DNA from 4 places in the Bacillus sp. GB_SG_008 genome. Region 3 is predicted to be linked to each of the others. Evidence: predicted binding sites of a transcription regulator. Region 3 holds the regulator's gene; each other region holds the start of a gene.
The links. The regulator Rex, encoded in region 3, represses fermentation and respiration genes when NADH is low (regulators of the CRP and FNR family bind a similar motif). The targets are predictions, from matches to a motif close to TTGTGAAATATTTCACAA.
Positions count from the first base shown of each region.

Region 1: the regulator Rex is predicted to act here: its motif matches at 3,481-3,498, upstream of ACTDJC_RS06275 (lactate permease LctP family transporter).
Region 2: the regulator Rex is predicted to act here: its motif matches at 2,188-2,205, upstream of arcA (arginine deiminase).
Region 4: the regulator Rex is predicted to act here: its motif matches at 2,752-2,769, upstream of pflB (formate C-acetyltransferase).

Region 1 covers NZ_JBPZSK010000002.1:253,756-259,888, forward strand. Annotated here, with positions in the region: gene ACTDJC_RS06250 (LTA synthase family protein) at 1-393, opposite strand, end outside; gene ACTDJC_RS06255 (YkvA family protein) at 986-1,348, shown strand; gene ACTDJC_RS06260 (metal-binding protein) at 1,425-1,916, shown strand; gene ACTDJC_RS06265 (hypothetical protein) at 2,138-2,671, opposite strand; gene ACTDJC_RS06270 (hypothetical protein) at 3,008-3,181, opposite strand; gene ACTDJC_RS06275 (lactate permease LctP family transporter) at 3,690-5,351, shown strand; gene ACTDJC_RS06280 (DUF2642 domain-containing protein) at 5,405-6,091, opposite strand.
Region 2 covers NZ_JBPZSK010000007.1:131,618-137,750, reverse strand. Annotated here, with positions in the region: gene ACTDJC_RS18055 (amino acid ABC transporter ATP-binding protein) at 1-706, opposite strand, end outside; partial or broken gene ACTDJC_RS18050 (BBE domain-containing protein) at 963-1,028, opposite strand; gene argR (arginine repressor) at 1,419-1,868, shown strand; gene arcA (arginine deiminase) at 2,297-3,529, shown strand; gene argF (ornithine carbamoyltransferase) at 3,560-4,558, shown strand; gene arcD (arginine-ornithine antiporter) at 4,723-6,133, shown strand, end outside.
Region 3 covers NZ_JBPZSK010000017.1:10,425-16,557, forward strand. Annotated here, with positions in the region: gene groL (chaperonin GroEL) at 1-220, opposite strand, end outside; gene groES (co-chaperone GroES) at 259-543, opposite strand; gene ACTDJC_RS22020 (CPBP family intramembrane glutamic endopeptidase) at 914-1,642, shown strand; gene ACTDJC_RS22025 (YdiK family protein) at 1,645-1,842, shown strand; gene ACTDJC_RS22030 (redox-sensing transcriptional repressor Rex) at 1,869-2,498, opposite strand; gene ACTDJC_RS22035 (ABC-F family ATP-binding cassette domain-containing protein) at 2,681-4,606, shown strand; gene tsaD (tRNA (adenosine(37)-N6)-threonylcarbamoyltransferase complex transferase subunit TsaD) at 4,914-5,930, opposite strand; gene rimI (ribosomal protein S18-alanine N-acetyltransferase) at 5,930-6,133, opposite strand, start outside.
Region 4 covers NZ_JBPZSK010000007.1:31,682-37,814, forward strand. Annotated here, with positions in the region: gene pflA (pyruvate formate-lyase-activating protein) at 1-325, opposite strand, end outside; gene pflB (formate C-acetyltransferase) at 391-2,640, opposite strand; partial or broken gene ACTDJC_RS17565 (glycosyl transferase) at 2,978-3,624, opposite strand; partial or broken gene ACTDJC_RS17570 (glycosyltransferase) at 3,637-3,749, opposite strand; gene ACTDJC_RS17575 (hypothetical protein) at 3,760-3,954, opposite strand; gene ACTDJC_RS17580 (DUF2642 domain-containing protein) at 3,972-4,373, opposite strand; partial or broken gene pyk (pyruvate kinase) at 4,603-6,012, shown strand; gene ACTDJC_RS17590 (DsbA family oxidoreductase) at 6,090-6,133, opposite strand, start outside.

The sequences.
Region 1 (6,133 bases), on a different contig from region 3:
ATCGGCAAAAGCGACAACAATTTTGTAGTTAAGGAGTGACTTCACACTAGAGCCAAGACTACCGAAGTTTGACGTTTGTCCAAGTACAGGTAATGTTACAAAGTCGTTATAGAAACCGTAGAACATTACGTTACCAACAAGAATGATGGTAAGGAGAAAGTCAATGCCAAGTGCAATATAGTTTCGTTTTTTCCCTTTTGCAAATAATGCAAGACCCACTAGAAATAATGATGAGGCTAATGGGCTAATAAATAAAATGAATTCTTGCATGAAAGATTCTAGTTTTAAGTCAAAGCTAGTACGTGTAATAATATACGTTTTTAGCCACACTGTGATGGCAATAAAGAATGTAAATCGTACGTTTTGAAATTGTAATTTCAAAGATTCCTTCATCCATTTTCACCCTTTCTCTATCAGGCTTGGTCGATTTTTGAGAGAAACCCGCTAAAATAAAAAATACATAGTTTTCTTTGCCATGGATAGAGTTTTTTCTTTATACATCTATATATGACTTGAACTATGCATACCCTTTTGTTTTCCTGTCATTTTGTATTGTTCCATAAGAACAAAGCCATTTTGTATTATACAACAAAATTTAGCTATTAGGAACACACTCGCATCTTACATTTTTTGTCTTTTTTTCCATTATAGCTGACAGTGAAAACTTTAACATTGGTTTATATGCTCGTCAACTAGAAAATATAACAAATATGGGAAAGAGTCCGTAGAAACGAGGACTTTTTATATTGAGAAAAATTAAAAAATCAACACCAAACACTTGTTCTTTTTCGCTTGTTTGTTATAATAAGAATGCATGATAAGTAACGTTGCCAAGCCAGAACCTACATTAATATTGTATGTATGTGAAGTTTGCTTATGTTGTAAATAAATTCGGCATAATAGAAATAAAGTGAAACTTCTATTAGCAGGGGGTCTTACTGCCCGTGAATAGCGGGGGAAAAGAATAACGAGGGGAGATTTCATGATGAAGGAGAAATTTTCAGTCGAAGCGTTTTGGAATAAAGTAAAACATGTAGCGATTAAGGCGGGGCATTCCGTCATTTATGCTAGTTTGTTACTGTTTTATGTATTGCAGAAACCAGGTGTTCCAAAACGAGTGAAGCTTACGATTATTGGTGCTCTTGCGTATTTTATTGCACCGATTGATGCTATTCCGGATTTTATAGCTGGGCTCGGTTATACAGATGACTTAGGCGCATTAACAGCTGCGCTCGTACAAACTGCTATGCATGTAGATGAAGAAGTGAAAGAACAAGCGCGTACAAAGCTGGGAGAATGGTTTGGTTCTGATGTGGATACGTCACTTATTGATCAAAAATTAGATTAATGTAGTGAGACGTCTATTGGTGTTTTTCCATTAATGGGCAGTCGAACGAGTTAGGATTGAACGGAAGGAATTGGATATGCCATCAGGAAAAACACACACGAAGATAAACTTAGTTTCTCTTCCCATTGTATTATTTATGCTCGGTTCTTACGGGTTAACGAATTTTGATTTTCTTCTTACGTTTACGATTGGATTTATTATTGGGACGTACTTTTTAACACCGGATCTGGATATTCATAGTTCTGCTTACCGAAAATGGGGGTTATTTCGCATCTTTTGGTATCCATATCAAGTTGTAATGCCGCATCGGTCACCACTTACGCACACGATTATTATTGGTGATTTGATTCGTCTTCTTTATATGCTGCTCGTTTTCTCACCGTTTTTATATGTTTTAAATAAAACAGTGCTAGAGGGAAAACTGATAGAGATGGCAAAGGCGCATAAAGTGGCAATTATTATGTTTGTACTGGGCGTTATTGCCGCTAGTGCATTACATATTATCGCGGACGGTGTGAATACAAGGCGTAAAAAAATGATGCGCCGCAAACGAAGAAAAAGAAGATGAAAAAAGTACTCGCACGCTGCGAGTACTTTTTTCTTATATAAAGGATAGTGAAATTTTCCTTTATCCCGCCATTCGCGGGCAGTAAGACCCCCACCTCAAGATTGAGAGACAAGCGAAGAAGATAGGTGGGGGATAACTACTGGCATGCTGGGAAAAAACGCTCCCAGAATGAAGTTTCACTTTATAGTTTTTGCACTGAAAACCACAATCAAAAGCTCTTCTTAAGAAACCTTTGATGAATTATAATGTATGGTTTGTTTGAATTTTTGCCTGTTTGAGTTAAAGCATTTTTCAATTCCAAGGTAGCGGTCTAAACTTAAAACGTAACTGCGTTCTAAAAAGAATAATATTCCAAATGCACTTGTATATAGTGTAAGACTTGTTAAATTCATATTACCTGAGAGAATAAAATTAATATGCATAAAAAGACAAATACAAACAGAAGGAATAATCATTAATCCTACTATCATACATATACCAACTACAATCTGGACGATAGGAATCGTATAGTTAAAGAATATAATATGTTTTAGTGCTATGTATTGAATGAAATCATGATAAAATTCTGGAACATTTGGTTTTTCTAGTGCCATTATTAAGTAATTTTTAAGAAAAATCCCCGGTTCACTAAACCAATGTTTTTCTGTAATTTTTGTTATTCCTGCCAAAAGCCATCCAATACCAAAAAAAACGCGCATTAAAGTAACTAATAATTGAAATAATTGCTTTTCCAGACGCCTTGATAATACATTCATAACATTAAACATCTCCAATCTTGTAAGGGGAAAAGAAGTGCCCTCAAATATTGATAACGATTATCATTATCGAAATTAAATTTAACAATTATGATAACTATTTTCAACGGAAAATGTAGGATAATTTGCAAAAGCTTAGGAAGTGAATTCCCGCTTCAAGATTCGAGAGAGAGGTGAAGGGAATTTTCATACATGAAATGTCATTCCAGTTCTATCAATTAAGTTTAGATCGGGCGAATTATAATGGAATGAAAGCAAGACCGTCTTTTGACGGTCTTGCTTCTTATTTTTCTTTAATTCATGACTCCAACAAATACCCAAACAAATTATTTCGTATTAACGAGCTGTGACATCTTTAGCTGCTTCAGAAATACGGTCAACTGTTGCTTTTCCAGCATTTTCAACAGCATCAACTGCATTTTGTACTGCATCGCTTGCTGCTTCAATTCCGCGTTTTGTGTTATTACGCCCTGCATCAATGGCAGATTGAGTTCGATTTTGCTCAGTCATTTTTTGTCCTCCTAAAATCAGTTTTCGACCTTAGTATAAGAAAATGTCATTTTCCTATTCATACATTAGAAAAACTGCCAATAATCTGGGGTGTGTAACCAAAAAATCCCGTCGGAACACGTTCATCATTTACGGTTGCAGCTCTTTTTTATCCCGCCCAAACAGCCGGTAAGAAGTCAGGCAAGGAAGAGAGACAAACCGTCTGTAAGGACCCGATTGGTTTAACTAATCCTCAACGAGAAAACCGTTCGTTGAGGAAAGTTTCACTTTATTTTAGAAACCTGTAATCATATCACATTTTGTGAAAGGATGAACAAAGAAAATGTGAAAAAAATTCGAAAATAGCATTGTAAATACAGGGAAATATGATAAAGTAGAATTATCAAATATTCATGAAAACGTTTTCTGTAAACGTTTTATTTTTTGGACCTAAAGGTCTGATGACCTGGTTGTCTACTTATAGGATTATAAGTACATGAAAAAGAGACATTAGAAGGGAAGAGAAACTATGAGCACATGGACACAAGTTTATGATCCGCTAGGTAACATTTGGCTTTCGGCAGCAGTTGCAATGATTCCAATTATATTTTTCTTCTTAGCGTTAACAGTTTTTCGTATGAAAGGCTATGTTGCAGGGTTCATTACAGTTTTATTAACAGTTATAATTGCACTTTTTGTTTATAAAATGCCATTTACGATGGCGATAGCAGCAACGGGTTATGGGTTTGCTTATGGATTATGGCCAATTGCGTGGATTATCATCATGTCAGTATTTTTATACAAAATCTCAGTAAAAACGGGACAGTTCGATGTCATTCGTGCATCTGTTCTTTCTATTACAAATGATCATCGTCTACTTGTCATTTTAATCGGCTTCTCATTCGGTGCATTTTTGGAAGGAGCAGCTGGATTTGGAGCACCAGTAGCAATTACAGCAGCGCTTCTTGCAGGGCTTGGTTTAAACCCGTTATACGCAGCGGGGCTTTGCTTAATTGCAAATACAGCACCGGTAGCATTCGGAGCGATGGGTATTCCAATTTTAGTAGCTGGTCAAGTAACAGGTATTGATCCTCATAAAATAGGAGAAATGGCTGGGCATCAATTACCGCTTCTATCATTATTTGTTCCATTCTTTATTGTATTCTTAATGGATGGATTAAAAGGTGTAAAACAAACGTGGCCTGCATTACTTGTAGCAGGCGGTTCGTTCGGGATTACGCAGTTTATTACAGCAACATATCTTGGGCCTGAACTCCCGGATATTACATCAGCACTAGTGAGTTTAGTGAGTTTGGCGCTATTCTTAAAAGTATGGCAGCCAAAAGAAATTTACCGTTCTGGAAAAGGACAAGCAGAAGCAGCGGCGACGGTAGATGCTGGTTCTACAATAAATTTAACAGCAGGAAAAGTTTTGAAAGCGTGGTCACCATTTATTATTTTAACGATAATGGTTGTAATCTGGAGCCAAAAATTCTTTAAAGCTTTATTTGCTCCAGGCGGTGCACTTGAAAGCTTAGTGTTTAAAATTCAAATTCCGGGTCTGCATAATTTAGTGATGAAGGCAGAGCCAATTGTTAATAAACCAACACCATATGAAGCTATATTAAAGATTGATATTTTATCGGCAACAGGAACAGCAATTTTGATTGCATGTATTATTACAATGTTTGTTTTGAAAATGAGTCCAAAACAAGCAGTGGTCACATTTAAAGAAACGTTGAAAGAATTGAAAATGCCAATTTTGTCAATTGGATTAGTACTTGGTTTTGCGTTTATCGCAAATTACTCAGGACTTTCATCGACATTGGCATTAGCGTTAGCAGGAACGGGGAAATTCTTCCCATTCTTCTCGCCATTCCTTGGATGGCTTGGGGTATTCTTAACAGGATCAGATACATCTGCAAACGCATTGTTCTCAAATCTACAAGCAATTACAGCGCAGCAAGTAGGCGTAAGCGAAGTGTTGCTTGTTGCAGCGAATACAACGGGCGGTGTAACTGCTAAAATGATTTCACCGCAGTCCATTGCAATCGCATGTGCGGCAGTTGGACTTGCTGGAAAAGAATCTGACTTATTCCGTTTCACAGTGAAACATAGTTTATTCTTCGTAACAATCATTGGTATTATCACATATATTCAAGCTTATTATTTAACTTGGATGATTCCTTAATAGAAAAAGGGGTGTCTCTTATGATGAGATACCTCTTTTTGTTATTTTTAATTTTAGGATGGAAGATGTACGGTTTTAACGTGATGTAAATTAAAATGAAAACGCTGATTACGTGCTGTAATGAGTTCAATTTGGTTGTCGGTTACTTCAGCTAATTTGCCAATTTTATAACTCTGTATGCCTAGATCAAGTAAAACGATATGTTGTTTTAGTTTTTTCATTTGCTCAGAAAATGTACGTGCAAGTGTAATCTTTGAAGCTGGCGATAAGAGTTTTGTATTTTCTAGTCCGTAAGGCGTTTCTGCTTCCTTATACGGAACGATATATTTTACGTGATGAAAGGGGATGTATAACATTTGATAGACAGGTGAGAGGAAGATAAAATAGTCATTCATAATATGGGTAACATATCCATGTAAGAAGTGTTCATGTGATAGCGCAAGTTCAATAAATTGTCCTTTTGCCACTTGCAATGTTTTTCGCAGTGAAATAGTGGATTCACTTGATATTATGTCTGGCGGTAGTAAAGATTCTGGAATTGCTAGGTTATCAAGTAATGAAGAATCGATGCTTGGGGTTAAATGTTGAATGTGTAAACTAGAGATATACATGTATTTTTCTCCATCATACAATACAATAATATCCGAGCCTTTATCAATCATAATTCCTTCAAATGGAATAATTTCCCTTGACAATGTCACTTGTATGGGCTGATTAATATATTTTTGTAAATGAAGCATAATAATCACCTTTCTCGTAATTACATAATCTCCTCCTTCTAA
Region 2 (6,133 bases), on a different contig from region 3:
AAAATTGCTGTGCGCGTTTATTTGACGGAGCGGTGAAAAACTGTTCTGGAGGTGCATCCTCTACGATTTGTCCGTCATCCATAAAAATGATGCGGTCAGCTACATCACGGGCAAATCCCATTTCATGCGTGACGATAATCATCGTCATACCTTCTTTTGCGAGGTCTTTCATAACTTGTAGTACTTCTCCGACGAGTTCAGGATCGAGAGCTGAGGTAGGTTCGTCAAATAGCATAATTTTCGGATTCATTGCGAGTGCTCTTGCAATAGCAACTCGTTGTTTTTGGCCACCTGATAAAAGATCGGGTGTTACATTAGCCTTATCTTGCAATCCGACTTTTCCTAGCAGTTCGTAGGCAATGCTTGTTGCTTTTGTTTTGTCTAACTTCTTGACGTGAATAGGAGCTTCAATGATGTTTTCTAGTGAGGTCATATGAGGAAATAAATTAAAATGTTGAAAAACCATGCCGACATCTTCTCGAACTTTGTTTAGATTTGTACGTTTTGGATGGATTTGTTCACCCTGTATTGAAATTTCTCCATCATCATACAGCTCTAAGAAATTTAAGCAACGCAGTAATGTACTTTTCCCTGAACCGCTTGCACCAATTAAGACGACAACTTCTTTTTCTTGCACGTGTAAATTGACGTTTTTGAGCACGCTTAAAGAACCAAAAGATTTTGTCAGATTTTGAACTTGTATCATGCATCCCCCTCCAATGAAATTCGGGTGTATAAAAATACCTTGTTCTTGGTAATTAGTCATAAATTGTCATATTCCTTTATTTTTCGTTAAAAATTTAAAGGGATTATAACTGGTCGTATATTACACAGTTTCATTGAGAGAAATAAGTATTTGTTTCAAAATTTAATTATTTATTTCAAAAATCGATATATCTATTTATGATAAAAAGTATAGATAACAACATATAGAAGGAAGAGCGATGTATCGTTCTTCATTTTTATTTTTTTGTAAGCGGTGGAATGCTTTGAGGAAAACGAAAGACATTATGATGGTCATATCTTGCTTACAGAAGTGCAATGTTATTGTAATGTAACTCGATAGTGATTGCGCTTTTTGTTGGATAGAATGAAATTAGGCAGGAAGGCCATCAAAAAAGAACAGGTTACTGCTGTAGTTAAAGAAAACGAAAACTATAAAAATATTTTTTTGAAATAAAGTTGAATAGAAAAGTTAAAAGGAGATTAATTGATATGAAAAAAATAGTAGGGCTTGGATTAGCAGCAGCGAATTCAATAGGAGCCAATATAATTGGCTCTCTTTTTTTATAAATTATAGAAAAAATTGTTATAAAAAGTAAAAATATGAACGTTTCCGCAACATTTATCTTTGTCTCTTTCAGAAGAAAATTATAGCAAGATATAATAAAGCTATAATATTAGAAGGAGTGTCTTTCATGAAAAAAGAGAAAAGACAACAACTAATTAAACAATTGGTGAGAGAGAATGAAATAGATACACAAGAAAAATTGGTAGAGTTGTTAGAGCACCGTGATGTATTTGTTACACAAGCAACTATTTCTCGAGATATTCATGAATTAAATTTAGTAAAGGTAGCCTCTTCAAAAGGGCTGGTAATATATAAGATTTTTACAGAAGAGAACCAGCGAGCAGATATACAGCTAAAGAAAAAAATAAGAGAGGTTGTTGTAAAAATCGATTATGTAGAACAACTGATTATTATAAAAACTCTGCCTGGAAATGCCCATGTTATCGGTATTTTATTTGATTCTTTAGACTGGAAAGAAAAAATAGGATGTATATGTGGGAATGATACATGTCTTGTAATTTCTCGATCAAAAGCAGATAGGGAGATTCTAAAAGGTAGATTGAATTTGATTATGTAAATGAGAAGGCTGTTTCTAATGCAAATTAGAACAGTCTTTTTTATTTTTATAAAGTGAAACAGTGAAATTTTAATTAATGGAGCGGTTCTATTGTTATTAATTATGAGTTCTCATCAATCGGGATTTTCCTAATTTAACTTCTTTGTGTTTGCTGAATTTTGAGGTAGAACAATTACTTTCCGCTAATACGAGATAAAAATTTTTAACATAAAATAGGACGCTATTATACATTTAATATACATAATATAAAGCTAGTTATTTAATTATGAGATGAAGTATCTTATAAAAATACGATTAGCTATACTTTTTACAAAATAATTTGTGAAATATTTCACCTAGTATTGTTAGCGTTTTCACAAAGCGATATGTGCATTCTGTTTATTATGTAATTGTAAGACATCAAATGAATTTAAAAGGAGGTACAACAAATGAAGCATCCGATACATGTTACTTCAGAAATTGGAGAATTAGAAACCGTTTTACTAAAACGCCCTGGTAAAGAAATTGAAAATTTAACACCAGAATATTTACAGCAATTATTATTTGACGATATTCCATATTTACCAATTATTCAAAAAGAGCATGACTATTTTGCACAAACACTGCGAAATCGGGGGATTGAGGTCCTTTATCTAGAGAAACTAGCAGCTGAAGCATTAGTTAATAAAGAGCTTCGAGAAGAATTTGTTGATCGTATTTTAAAAGAAGGGCAAGCAGATGTAAATATTGCACACCAAACTTTAAAAGAGTATTTACTTTCCTTTTCAAATGAAGATTTGATTCAAAAAATTATGGGTGGCGTGCGTAAAAGTGAAATTGAAACGAATAAAAAAGCGCATCTTTATGAATTAATGGAAGAGCATTATCCATTTTATTTAGATCCAATGCCAAATTTATATTTTACACGTGATCCAGCAGCGACAATAGGTGAAGGCTTAACAATTAATAGAATGAGAGAGCCAGCACGGAGACGGGAATCTTTATTTATGGAATATATTATTAAATACCATCCGCGCTTTGCAAGTCACAATGTGCCGGTTTGGTTAGATCGTGATTATAAGTTTCCGATTGAAGGTGGCGATGAGCTTATTTTAAATGAGGAAACAATTGCAATTGGAGTATCTGCTAGGTCTTCAGCTAAGGCCATTGAACGCTTAGCAAAAAATTTATTTAGTCGTCAAAATAAAATTAAGAAAGTGCTGGCAATAGAGATTCCAAAATGTCGTGCGTTTATGCATTTAGATACAGTATTTACAATGGTTGATTATGATAAATTTACAATCCATCCAGCCATTCAAGGTCCAAAGGGGAATATGAATATTTATATTTTGGAAAAAGGATCGGATAAAGAGACTCTCAAAATTACATACCGCACATCTTTAACTGAGGCTTTAAAAGAAGCGTTAGGTTTGAGTGAATTGGTTCTTATTCCTTGCGGAGGAGGAGATGTGATTGCTTCTGCTCGTGAACAATGGAACGATGGATCTAATACATTAGCAATTGCACCGGGAGTAGTTGTTACATATGATCGCAACTATGTCTCAAATGCTTTATTACGTGAGCATGGTATAGAGGTTGTTGAAGTATTAAGCTCGGAATTGTCTCGCGGCCGTGGGGGTCCACGTTGTATGAGTATGCCAATTGTTCGAAAAGATATTTAGCATAAATACTGGAGAAAGTAGGGATGAATGATGTTAATGACAAAACCAAACTTAAAAGGAAGAAGCCTTCTTGCAGAAAAAGATTTTACAGAAGAAGAGTTGTTATATCTTCTTGATTTAGCAGCAGACTTAAAAGAGAAAAAGAAACATGGTATCCCACATCATTATTTAGAAGGCAAAAATGTTGCCCTTTTATTTGAAAAAACTTCAACTCGTACACGTTGTGCATTTACGGTAGCATGTACGGATTTAGGTGCAAATCCTGAGTACCTAGGTAAAAATGATATTCAGCTTGGGAAAAAAGAATCTGTTGAAGATACAGCGAGAGTTTTAGGACGTATGTTTGATGGTATTGAATTTCGTGGATTTGCACATGCAACAGTGGAATCTTTAGCAAAAAATTCAGGTGTACCAGTATGGAATGGCTTAACAGATATGTGGCATCCGACACAAACACTTGCAGATTTGTTAACAATAAAAGAGCATATCGGAAAATTAAAAGATATTAAGCTGGTCTATGTTGGAGACGGCCGTAACAATGTAGCGAATAGCTTATTAGTTGGCGGCTCTATTGTAGGAATGGAAGTACATATTTGTACCCCAGAATCATTATTTCCAGCACAGGAAGTCATTGATATCGCTAAAAAATATAGTGATCGGGTAATGGTAACGAGCAACGTGGAAGAAGCTGTTGCAGGTGCAGATGTTATCTATACAGATGTATGGGTATCTATGGGAGAAGAAGATAAATTTGCTGAACGTATTGAACTTCTTAAACCATATCAAGTAAATATGAAAATGATTGAAAAGACCGGGAATGAAAATATGATTTTCTTACATTGTTTACCTGCGTTTCATGACGCGGAAACAATGTATGGAGAGGAAATATATGAAAAATACGGCATAAAAGAAATGGAAGTAAGTGATGAAGTATTCCGTAGTAAGCATTCAAAGGTATTTGATCAAGCGGAAAATAGAATGCACACAATTAAAGCGGTTATGGCAGCTACTTTAGGAGATATGGAATAAAGAAGGGGGAGATTCCTCCTTTTTTATCCCATTATTGATGAGAGCTTTCCATCAGTGGAGGATGAAAAAATCCCCCACTGATGGAAGTTTCAATTTATCTTCCTTTATATACAATCATTCACTACTGTTGTTTATTCCTATCTGATAAAAGAGAGGTGAGTGTAATGGGTGAAGAAAAGAAATTAGGACTGCTTACTTTGACCGCTCTTGTTGTAGGTTCCATGATCGGAGGCGGAGCATTTAACCTAGCAAGTGATATGGCAAAGGGTGCAGGTGCAGGTGCTATTATTATTGGTTGGATTATAACAGGTATCGGAATGGTTTCTCTTGGATTAGCGTTCCAAAACTTAACAGTTAAAAGGCCGGATTTAGATGGAGGAATTTTTAGTTATGCAAAAGCTGGATTCGGTAGCTTTATGGGCTTTAATAGTGCCTGGGGATATTGGTTATCCGCTTGGCTCGGAAATGTGGCTTACGGTACGTTATTATTTGCTTCACTAGGTTACTTTTTTCCAGTTTTTGAAGGTGGGCAAAATGTAGCATCAATTATTGGAGCAAGTATATTGCTTTGGTGTGTTCATATGTTGATTTTACGCGGTGTACAATCAGCAGCACTTGTAAATTTAGTAACAACGATTGCAAAGTTAGTACCTGTCTTTGTATTTATTGTTGTAGGGATATTTGCTTTTCATATTGATATTTTCTTAGATGGATTTTGGGGACAAAGTGCTACTTTTTCCTGGGTGGCTGTAGGAAGTCAAGTTAAGAGTACAATGCTTGTAACTCTTTGGGTATTTATTGGGGTAGAAGGAGCTGTGGTCTTATCGAGTCGTGCAAAAAATCGAAGTGATGTCGGGAAAGCAACTGTTATTGGATTAATAGGGACTCTCATTATTTACATTCTCTTGACACTATTATCCTTAGGGATTATGAAGCAGGCAGATGTTGCAAATTTGAAAAATCCAGCGATGGCATATGTATTTGAAAGTGTTGTTGGGAAATGGGGAGCTATTTTTATTAATTTAGGTTTAATTATTTCTGTATTAGGTGCTTGGTTAGGTTGGACGTTACTAGCATCTGAAATTCCTTATTTGGCTGCTAAAGACGGTGTATTTCCAAAATGGTTTGCGAAGGAAAATAAAAATAAAGCTCCTGTTAATTCATTATGGTTAACAAATGGTCTGATTCAAGTTTTCTTGTTGACATTTGTTGTTTCAGATCAAGCCTATCATTTTGCATTTTCTCTCGCTTCCTCTGCAATTTTAATTCCTTATGCTTTTTCAGCATTCTATCAATTCAAGTATAGTTTGCAGTCTGAAGAGAACGATCGAACAAAAAATATCGTAATTGGTTTAGTTGCGAGTATGTATGCGATTTGGTTAGTTTATGCAGCAGGTTTAGATTATTTATTGCTGACTATGATACTGTATGCACCAGGAATTTTTATCTTTTACAAAGTTCAAAAGCAAACAAGTCCAAAACAAATATTTACTCGTGTCGAGCTTGTCTCCTCGATAGTCATTGGAGCTTTAGCACTGTTTGCAATTTATCAATTGGCTACAGGTAGTATTACTC
Region 3 (6,133 bases):
CTACTAGTTTTGCACCCATGTTTTCAAATGCATCTTCTAATTCAATTTCTTTTGCAATTGTTACACCGTCATTTGTAATAAGCGGAGAACCGAATTTTTTCTCAAGTACAACGTTACGACCTTTTGGTCCAAGCGTAACTTTTACTGCGTTTGCAAGAGTGTCGACACCGCGAAGCATCGAACGACGTGCTTCTTCACTAAATTTAATATCTTTTGCCATAATATTTGACCCCCTTGAATTTTTAAAGATTTATATAATTAACTGATAACTGCTAAAATGTCGCTTTCACGTAAAATTAAGTATTCTGCACCTTCGTATTTTACTTCAGTACCTGCATATTTTGAGAAGATAATACGATCGCCTACAGCTAACTCTAAAGCAACACGCTCACCATTTTCAAGCACACGACCAGTACCAACTGCCACTACCTTACCCTCTTGTGGTTTTTCTTTTGCAGTGTCTGGTAATACGATACCACTTGCTGTTTTTTCTTCTGCTTGAACAAGTTCAATTACAACGCGATCACCTAATGGCTTTAGCATGAACAATAACCTCCTCAATTTACTATGTAAATTTTATGTTTATTAGCACTCAAACACTTCGAGTGCTAACACACTTATTATAATAAAGAATCTCATTTTCTTTTGCAAGTGAAAAAACGTAATTTTTCGGAAAACTATTTTACATCCTCTTCAGTCTTTCCATAAGCTTCTCTTCTTTACCTGATGGGTAGCGCAATAATATAAATCCTTGGCTTCATGGAAGATCGGCACTGATAGAAGATTCTATTTGATATTCCATCGTTTTTCCCTCTTCTCCTATGTTACAATAAGAAGATGCCATAAGTTGTTTTCTCTATGGATAGAGCATTTTCCTTTTTCATTACAAAAAATTTAAAAAGGAGTTACGAAATTGAAGAGACAATACTGGTGGGTTGTTGTTACATATATTTTAATGCAATTATCAGGTGTAATTGGAGGGTGGCTCCTTTTAAAAAGCGGAATATACAACAATGGAAACAGGAGCTTTCAAGAAGAGGTTCAATTGGCAACTGCACATTGGGGAATAATTAGCTTCTTTGTTGCTCTTATTATTATCCTTTTGATATTACGCAACGATACACAATCAGAAAAATGGGATCGGGAAAAAACAAACATTCCCGCTACAATAGGATGGATTATTTTGGGGGTTTTTCTTGCTTTATTTGCCCAAGTAATTGCTGGCACAATTGAAACACAAATTTTTAAAGTTAAACCTGAATCTGAAAATACACAAAACATTATCGAGATTATAAAAGCTGCTCCATTATTTATGATTGTTTCTTCTATATTCGCTCCCATTCTTGAAGAAATTGTATTTAGAAAGATTCTATTTGGAACACTATATAAACGATATAACTTCTTTATCGCAGCAATTGTGAGTTCACTTATATTTGCTTTAATTCATTTTGACCCTACACATTTATTAGTGTATATTTCCATGGGGCTTGTTTTTTCATTTTTATATGTAAAAACAAAACGGATTATTGTACCTATTATGGCTCATGTTATGATGAATACAAATGTTATGTTAATTACATTTGTACTTCACCCATACATAGAAAAAGCTGAAAAATTGCAAGGATTCATCGGAGGATTTTAAACATGCGAACTTCACCATTTGTTATGGCAACTTTGTATTTTCTTCTTGGGTGTATTTTTACATACTTAGCAATTACAAGTGTTGAAGATACAATTTGGAACTTTTATACAATATTACTCGCTATAATGGCAACAGTCGATTTTAATTTGGCACTTCGCCTTCTTTTTTCTAAACCGAAAAAAGGTAGTATGAAGAAATAATAAAAACGCAGGGAATTCCTGCGTTTTTATTGTGGGTAATTTTTTAAAAAGTACACAAGCGTTTGTAATTCTACCGCTAAATCGATATGATGAATTCGAATATGTTCTAATATATTTAACCTAGCAGGTGTAAAGTTTAAAACACCTTGTATACCAGTATGCGATAAGCGATCTGCTACAGCTTGTGCAACAGAAGCAGGTACTGTTAATATTGCCACTTTTATATCATCGGATAATTTCTCTTCTAATTCATCCAGATGATATACTGGAATTCCTCCGATTTCTTTTCCAACTTTCTCTTCATCAACGTCAAATGCCATCTCAATTTTTGTATTATTATTTTTCGTAAAATTGTAATGTAAGAAAGCTGTCCCTAAATTACCTACCCCTATTAGTGCTACACGCGTTACATCATCTTGATCAAGTGTTTCGCGGAAAAACGACAATAAATAATTTACGTTATAGCCGTATCCCTTTTTCCCTAATGCCCCAAAGTATGAAAAATCTCTTCGAATCGTCGCCGAATCCACTTTCACCGCTTCACTTAATTCTGCAGATGATACGCGTTGCTTACCAGATAACGATAAGTTTTGGATAAATCGATAGTATAGAGGCAATCTTTTGGCAGTCGCCTGCGGAATTTTAGGCTGCTCCATGCAACCCCCTCCTCTCTTCCTATCTGTTCAAGTGATTGAAACATGTACGGAAGTTTAGCATTGAAAGTTTTCCCTGTATAATAGAGAGAGAACTTCTCTATTACGTTCAACTATACACTATTTTTAGTATGATTGAGAAATATAATCATGGCAAAGTTAAGAAATTATTTGAGGTGAAAACATTGATTCTACTACAAGTGAATAACCTTTCCAAGTTATACGCCGCTGAAGTGATTCTTTCAAACATTAAGTTAGAGGTACAGACGCGTGATCGCATTGCACTTGTCGGCCGTAACGGCGCTGGAAAGTCTACATTATTAAAGATTATTGCGGGAGAACTGTCCCATGACAGTGGAGAAATTATTAAACCGAAAGATGTATCTATCGGTTACTTAGCACAGCACACTGGTCTTGAAACATCATTAACCATTTGGGATGAAATGCTAACGGTATTTCTCGACTTGCAACGCATGGAGAAAGAACTCCGAAGGCTAGAACAAGAAATGGGGAAAGAAGAAAATTTCACAAATGTCACTGTACACGAAAGATTGTTAGCAGAGTATGATCGCCTGCAATTAGATTATAAAAATAAAGGCGGCTACCAATACGAAGCTGATATTCGCTCTGTTTTAAGCGGACTTGGCTTTCCTTCTGAGACACACGGAACTACAATCTCCACTTTAAGTGGTGGGCAAAAAACTCGTTTAGCTCTTGGAAAATTATTATTAACAAAACCAGATTTGCTTATTTTGGATGAGCCAACCAACCATTTAGATATCGATACATTAACGTGGCTGGAACAATATTTACAAGGCTATCCTGGTGCTATTTTAATCGTTTCACACGATCGATACTTTCTAGATAAACTCGTAACACAGGTATATGAAATCTCTAATAAACAAAGTCGAAAATACACGGGGAACTACAGTAAGTATTTAGAACTTAAAGCATCGCTATACGAACAAGAGATGAAGCGTTATGAGAAACAGCAAGAAGAAGTCACAAAGTTACAAGACTTCATTCAAAAAAATATCGCCCGCGCTTCCACAACAAAACGGGCACAAAGTCGTCAAAAACAATTAAATCGTATGGAGCTTATGACAAAACCACTCGGTGATACAAAATCTGCTTCTTTCCACTTTGATATCGATAGGCAAAGTGGAAATGATGTACTACAAGTAAAAAATATCACAATTGGTTATAATAACGAGCCAATCATTGAGCACATTCATTTCCAATTAACGAGAGGTGATAGTGTTGCACTTGTAGGTCCAAATGGAATCGGAAAATCCACTTTATTAAAATCTCTTGTGGATAAACTTCGTCCTTTAAACGGCAGTTTTTCATTCGGCTCTAACGTTTCTATTGGATATTATGACCAAGAACAAGCAAACTTAACATCATCAAAACGCGTATTAGATGAACTTTGGGATGATTACCCGCTACAACCAGAAAAAGAAATCCGCACAGTACTTGGAAACTTTTTATTTTCTGGTGATGATGTTTTAAAGCCAGTCTCTTCTTTAAGTGGTGGACAAAAAGCACGTTTAGCTCTTGCAAAACTTATGATGCAAAAATCAAATGTGCTTATTTTAGATGAACCGACAAACCATTTAGACTTAAGTAGTAAAGAAATATTAGAAAATGCTCTTATTGATTTTCCAGGAACTATTTTATTTGTTTCTCATGACCGCTATTTCATTAATCGCATCGCCACAAAAGTTATTGAATTGTCAACAGACGGGGCAGCGGAATATCTAGGCGATTACGATTATTATATAGAAAAGAAAAATGAAATGTTAGAACGGGCAGAACTTGAAGAACAAGAAACGAATAAACCTGCACAAAAACAAGTGGCGCAAGAAAAATTAAATTATATTGAAGAAAAAGAACGTAAAAAGCAAGAGCGCCAACGTACGCGTAGAATTGAGGAATTAGAAGAAAACATTGCTGCAATGGAAGAGCAAATCGCTACATTAGAAGAACAACTTTGTCTGCCTGAAGTATATGCTGATTACGAAAGAGCAAGTGATATTACAGCAGAAAAACAAACACTACAAGAACAATTAGAAGCATGTATGGAAGAATGGGAAGAATTACAAATATAAAAAATAAAAAGGTTAGCAGTTACGCTGACCTTTTTATTTATCCACAGTGTTATTCACACATTCAATTTTATATTATCAAGCTAAATATTAATTTTTCCACATTATCCACAAATAAAATAATATTTACCCACAGTTTATACTCACAAAAAAACCTATATTATCAACAGATAATATAGGTTTTATCCACAGGCTGTGGTTAATTATGTGTATAAAGTGAAACTTTCATCTGTGGCCCCACTAACATTTAACTAAACTTATCTTCTTTAACGAGAGTCGAAAATTCAGTGTCTCATTAAACGCGGAATAACTATGATTCAATATCCAAGCCAGGATTTGCATTTAATGCTAATGTTGCCCTCTTTCCTTGCTCATATGCAATCGTACCAGCTGCAGCAATCATAGCAGCGTTATCTGTGCATAAAGATAACGGTGGAATAATAAGCTCTATATCGTTTTTATTTGCAAACTCCTCTTCTAATCGAGCCCGCAATCCTTTATTTGCTGCAACTCCTCCAGCAAGAAGCACTTGCTTCACGCCATACTCCTCCGCTGCTCGTACTGCTTTTGTTACTAACACATCAATTACACTTGCCTGAAAACTTGCAGCTAAATCTTCAGGTGTTAGTTCCTCTCCGCGCTGCTTTGCGTTATGCACAGTGTTAATAACTGCGGATTTTAAACCACTAAAACTAAAATCATAAGAATCTGGTTCCAGCCATGCACGAGGCAGATCGATTGTCGGCTCTCCTTCATGGGCAAGACGATCAATGTGCGGTCCACCTGGATATGGCAATGATAACGTACGTGCCACCTTGTCGTATGCTTCTCCTGCAGCATCATCTCTTGTTTCGCCAATTACTTCAAATGAACCATGCTCTTTCATATAAACAAGCTCTGTATGTCCACCAGATACAACGAGAGACAATAATGGAAACTGCAGTTCCTGTACTAAGCGATTTGCATAAATATGACCAGCAATATGATGCACGCCAACCAACGGGATACCATGTGCAAAAGCTACCGCTTTTGCTGCATTCACACCAATTAACAATGCCCCAACAAGGCCTGGCCCCTCTGTAACAGCAATTGCATCAATATCTTCAAACGTAATTTGCGCTTCTTTTAACGCTTCTTCTAATACAACCGTTATTTGTTCCACATGGTGACGAGATGCAATTTCCGGAACAACCCCGCCAAAACGTTTATGACTTTCAATTTGCGAAGCTACAATGTTCGCTAAAATTTCTCGTCCATTTTTCACAACTGCTACAGCTGTTTCATCACAGCTTGTTTCAATACCCAGTATAATTGTATCTTTTTTCATCATAAGTTCACCCACATTACAAGACCATCTTCATAATTGTCTGTATAGTATCTTTTGCGAATTCCGCCATTTTGAAAACCAAATTTCCGATATAACTTTTTTGCAACTTCATTTGAAACACGCACTTCAAGTGTCATCGTATTTGCTCCAAGAGCTCTCGCTTTGTTCATTACTTCTTGTAATAACACTTCTCCGAGCCTTTG
Region 4 (6,133 bases), on a different contig from region 3:
ACCCTCCAGAAGAATCAATTGTCGTATGAATCCCGATCTCTTTACATTTCTTAAACAGCTCAGTCAAAAAATCTAACTGCAGTAAAGGCTCGCCGCCACTTACTGTAATACCACCGCCAGAAGCTTCTATAAAAGGAAGGTAACATGTAACATCCTGCATCACTTCTTCAACTGTTATTTCTTTCCCTTTACCAATCTCCCACGTATCCGCATTATGACAATATTGACAGCGTAATAAACACCCTTGTGTAAATATGACATAACGAATTCCTGGGCCATCAACAGTACCACAAGACTCTACAGAATGTATTCTTCCTTTTACCATGTTGCTTCCCCCTCTATTGAAACAGCCTCCCTCTGTCTTCATGAGAACAGAGGGAAAGCTTTTACTTACATACTTTCGTGCATTGTACGGTTAATAACGTCAATTTGTTGTTCACGAGTTAATTTAATGAAGTTAACCGCATAACCAGATACACGAATTGTTAATTGTGGATATTTTTCAGGATGTTCCATTGCATCCATTAATGTTTCACGGTTAAATACGTTAATATTTAAGTGATGTCCTTCTTTTACTGCATATCCATCAAGCATAGATACTAAGTTGCGAACTTGTACATCATCTTCTTTTCCAAGTGCTTTTGGAATAATAGAGAATGTATTAGAAATGCCATCTCTTGCATCTTCATATGGTAATTTCGCAACGGATAATAATGATGCTAGTGCTCCTTTTGTATCACGACCGTGCATTGGGTTTGCCCCTGGTGCAAACGGTTCGCCAGCACGACGGCCATCTGGTGTGTTACCAGTTTTCTTACCGTATACAACGTTGGAAGTAATCGTTAAGATTGACATTGTGTGAATAGAATTGCGATATGTTGTATGTTTACGAAGCTTGTTCATAAATGTTTTCACAAGATTTACCGCAATTTCATCAACGCGATCATCATTGTTACCGTATTTAGGGAACTCGCCTTCGATTTCAAAGTCTACTGCAACTCCGTTTTCATCACGAATTGGTTTTACTTTTGCATATTTAATTGCACTTAAAGAGTCAGCTACTACTGATAAACCTGCGATACCTGTTGCCATTGTACGAATTACTTCAGTATCATGAAGCGCCATTTCAATACGTTCATAACTATATTTATCGTGCATATAATGGATGACATTTAATGTGTTTAAATATAAACCTGCTAGCCATTCCATTGTCATATCAAATTTACGCATAACTTCTTCATAATCTAATACTTCAGAAGTGATAGGTGCAAATTCAGGTCCAATTTGTTCTTTTGATTTTTCATCTTTACCGCCGTTAATTGCATATAGTAGTGTCTTAGCTAAGTTTGCACGAGCTCCGAAGAACTGCATTTGCTTACCGATTCTCATTGCAGACACACAACAAGCAATACCGTAATCATCGCCATACTCTGGACGCATAATGTCATCATTTTCATATTGAATTGCAGATGTCTTAATAGACATTTTCGCACAGTAGTTTTTAAAGTTCTCTGGTAATTGTTTAGACCAAAGAACTGTTAAGTTTGGTTCTGGAGCTGGTCCTAAGTTATCTAATGTATGCAAGAAACGGAATGAGTTTTTCGTTACTAATGGACGACCATCAAGTGCAATACCACCGATAGATTCTGTTACCCAAGTTGGATCACCAGAGAATAATTCATTATAATCAGGTGTTCTTGCAAATTTCACAAGACGTAACTTCATAATGAAGTGATCAACAATTTCTTGTGCCTCTTCTTCTGTTAATGTACCGTTTACTAAATCTCTTTCAATAAAGATATCTAAGAAAGTAGACGTACGGCCAAGACTCATCGCTGCACCGTTTTGTTCTTTAATTGCTGCAAGATAAGCAAAATATAACCATTGGAACGCTTCTTGTGCATTTGTTGCTGGCTTAGAAATATCAAAACCATGAGAAGCTGCCATTTGTTTTAATTCTTGAAGTGCACGAATTTGCTCAGATAATTCTTCGCGTAAACGCATTGTATCTTCGCTCATTACACCGCCAGTTAAATTCAAATCTTCTTTTTTCGCTTCGATTAAACGATCTATACCGTATAATGCAACGCGGCGATAGTCACCAATAATACGGCCGCGACCGTATGCATCTGGAAGACCTGTAATAACGCCTGATTTACGAGCTGCTCTCATTTCAGGAGTATAAGCATCGAATACACCTTGGTTATGCGTTTTACGCCAGTCTCTGAAAATACGGCTTAGTTCTTTGTCCATTTCATATCCATAAGATTCACAAGCTTGCTCTGCCATACGAATACCACCGTATGGTTGTAATGAACGCTTAAATGGCTTGTCAGTTTGGACACCAACTACTTTTTCAATATCTTTATTTAAATATCCTGGGTCATGTGATGTAATAGAAGAAACAATTTTCGTATCCATGTCAAGAACTCCGCCATTGTCACGTTCTTGTTTTGTTAATTCCATTACTTGATCCCAAAGTTGTTTCGTCGCTTCTGTTGCTCCAGCTAAGAAGGATTCATCCCCCTGGTAAACGTTTATATTATTTAAAATGAAATCGCGAACATCAATCTCTGCTTTCCACTTTTCACCTTTAAAGCTTTCCCATGCGTTTTTTACATTTTCTAATACTTGAGTCATCCTAATCTCCTCCATTTTTTGATTAGTACAGGACTAAGATTTTTTGTATAACAGCTTATGTGCTTAGCATACTACTTTTTTGAAAAAATGAACGTTAAAGTTGTGACATGTTTGTGAAACAATGAGCAAACTCCTATAGACATAGTGAAAACGTTATTGGAATCTTTATTGAATTAACCCCTTTTACTAATTTCTTTTTTGGGTATTCTAATAAAAGAATCCTTTTCTGCAGGTTAAGAGTCGTATCCACTTTAAACTGTAATACTCTTCCTCCCTATTCTGTTATAGTATTTTTGAAACAGAATAAAAAAAAGTGTGCCTGTTTCAGCACACTTTTTTATTTTGTTTCTCTCTTACGTCCTCCATCATGAAAACCACCTCGAATGCCAAGTTCTACTATCACACATGACATCCCCTCTATGTAATCCTCAATACAGCTGGGGCATGCCCCTCCACTGCAAAATGTTCACTCGGCCGACTTCGATTCATTTAGTCTAAATCCACAAGAGGTAGAGAATCCTGCTAATATCGCCTTCACCTGTGCCACACATGGAAATAAGAAAGCATCAAATCCGATATATTCTAAACAAACCTTACTAAATGCATTTAGTACGGCTACCAGCGAACCTACACCTAAATCTTTTCGGTTACAAGCCAAGTTTAAAGCATATTTTAGTGCCGTAACAAGATGTAACGGTGCTCGTAAATCTAAATAATAATTTAAATCATTCAACGCCACGTCTTGTCCGTCCGCAATCGCTTTTGCAAAATCCCCATCAATAAATAGCACGATATCCCCTCCCCTATAGAACGTCCCACATCATTTCCAAGCGTTTCTTCATAAATAATAGTTGTAGCCCCGCATTACTTTGCAATTGTCGCTGTCTTATCATTCAATCCATTAACAGCAACGATAATTTCAAGTGGCTCAATTTTACGTGCTTCTTGAATAACCGATGCAATCGTCATTTCTTCGTTTTGAACAGTCTCTTTATCCGCTCCATTCGCAATAACAATAATTTCATAAGGTTGTACTTTTTTACTTCTTCCAACACACCACCTATCGTTTGTGCTTCATTATGTGTTGGAATCACAACAGATACGCGCATGTTATTCCTCCTAACTATACAATCGAACATATGAAACAACTGGAATTCTTACAATAACATCTTCTAGTGGACCATAGAACGGAGCTGTTCGTATGACAATTACTCCATCTGTTACAGATAAAATACTCCCAGTTACAATTTCTCCAACAGTTACAACTTGAGCAAGTTGTCCCACATGAGACCGTAATGCATCAATAAACGACATTTTATTTCCCCCTTTCTCTATACCTCACGAATTGAAATAATACTTGAAAATGGTAATGAAATAGTTGCTCCAGTTAATTCTTGTAATGTTAAAAAGTCATCTCCTACTTGCGCAATGATACCTGTTAAACCTCCAACAGTTACAGTAATTTCGACCTCTTTCCCTAACAATTGTTCTGCAATTTCTTTAAATGGAGAAACATTACATTCTTTTAAAATAAAACAAATAATATTTTGAAATTCCTGCGATTTAATGTATTCTGCAACACCTTTTTTTGTATAAATTTCTATATACCGTGCAAACCGCGGTGAAAATAATTTTTCTTCCATAACAGGGATAAATTTCTTATATAAAAAGCAATCTAATTGTTTATCGACAACATGTGCAAACTTACGCCAATAATCTTTAAATAGAGACACTAGACTTTCCCCCTATATACATTTTGTTGTATGGACAACTTATTCACACTTATCAGCGTATACAGAAATAACACTTTTGGTGCTAAATAAACTACACATTTTCTATAAAACAAATCACATACCTATACATGAAGTACACATACAATTGCCAACATAATAAAGTGAAACTTCCAACAATAGGAGGATTTATTGTCCGCTAATATGTGGGTTAAAAAAGGAGGAATTTTATATGCGAAAAACAAAAATCGTTTGCACAATTGGACCTGCAAGTGAACAATACGAAACATTACTTTCTTTACTAGAATCTGGAATGAATGTGGCTCGGTTAAATTTTTCTCATGGAACACACGAAGAACATCGCGCACGTATAAATACAATACGAAAGGCCACAGCGGCAGCTAAAAAAAATATTGCACTCTTACAAGATATTAAAGGACCAAAAATTCGAACCGATGAATTTGAAGGAGGACAGGCAGAACTGCTTGAAGGTACGACTGTTACCGTTTCAATGAAAAAAGTACTCGGAACATCTAAACAGTTTTCCGTCACATACGAAGGTCTATACGATGATGTAGAAGTAGGATCTCATCTATTACTTGATGATGGATTATTAGAGCTAGAAGTAATAGAAAAGGCAAATGGTGAGTTACAAACAAAAGTTATACATGGCGGGATAATTAAAGATCATAAAGGTGTGAACGTACCGAATGTAAAAATCCGCCTACCTGGTATTACGGAAAAAGATAAAAAAGATATTCTTTTTGGAATAGAGCAACATGTTGACTACATCGCCATCTCCTTTGTACGTAAAGCTGCTGATATTTTAGAAGTACGCGACATATTAGCGAAGCATAATGCCTCACATATTCGCGTCATCGCAAAAATTGAAAATCAAGAAGGAATTGATAATATAAAAGAGATTGTAGAAGTTGTGGATGGAATTATGGTTGCCCGCGGTGATATGGGCATTGAAATTCCAGCAGAATATGTACCGATTATCCAAAAAGAATTAATCCATACCTGTAATCTGCTCGGAAAACCGGTCATTACAGCAACGCAAATGCTGGATTCTATGCAAAGAAACCCAAGACCAACAAGAGCAGAAGCTTCAGACGTAGCAAATGCAATCTTTGATGGCACAGATGCGATTATGCTTTCAGGAGAAACAGCTGCCGGTGAATATCCAATAGAATCCGTACAAATGATGAATAAAATCGCTCTGCAAGTAGAGAAGTCTTCTCTATTCCAAAGTCAAAAGCAATTGCTTCATGATAACCATAAACAAATAACAGAAACAATCGGTGCTGCTGCTGTCCAAGCAGCTTATTCCTTACAAGCAAAGGCAATTTTAACACCAACCAAAAGTGGTTATACAGCACAAATGATTTCAAAATATCGTCCGCACACTCCTATTATCGCAACAACATCTGAACAATCTGTTATGCAGCAACTCGCACTCGTATGGGGCGTACACCCATTTTTCACTGCACCAAAACAAACGACAGATGAAGTAATTGAACAAGCATTATGTAACGCTAAAGAACAACAGCTGATCTCTACGCAAGATATTGTCATTGTAACAGCAGGTGTCCCAGTTAACGAACGTGGAACGACAAATCTGATGAAAATTGAAGTTGTAAAATAAAGTAAAACTTCCATTCGTGAGCCCGCTAATAAAGTAAAAGAGGCAGATGCACTACGTCATCTGCCTCTTTTTCACTCGCAACCCTCTATATTACATGTCATGCCATTTGAAAATG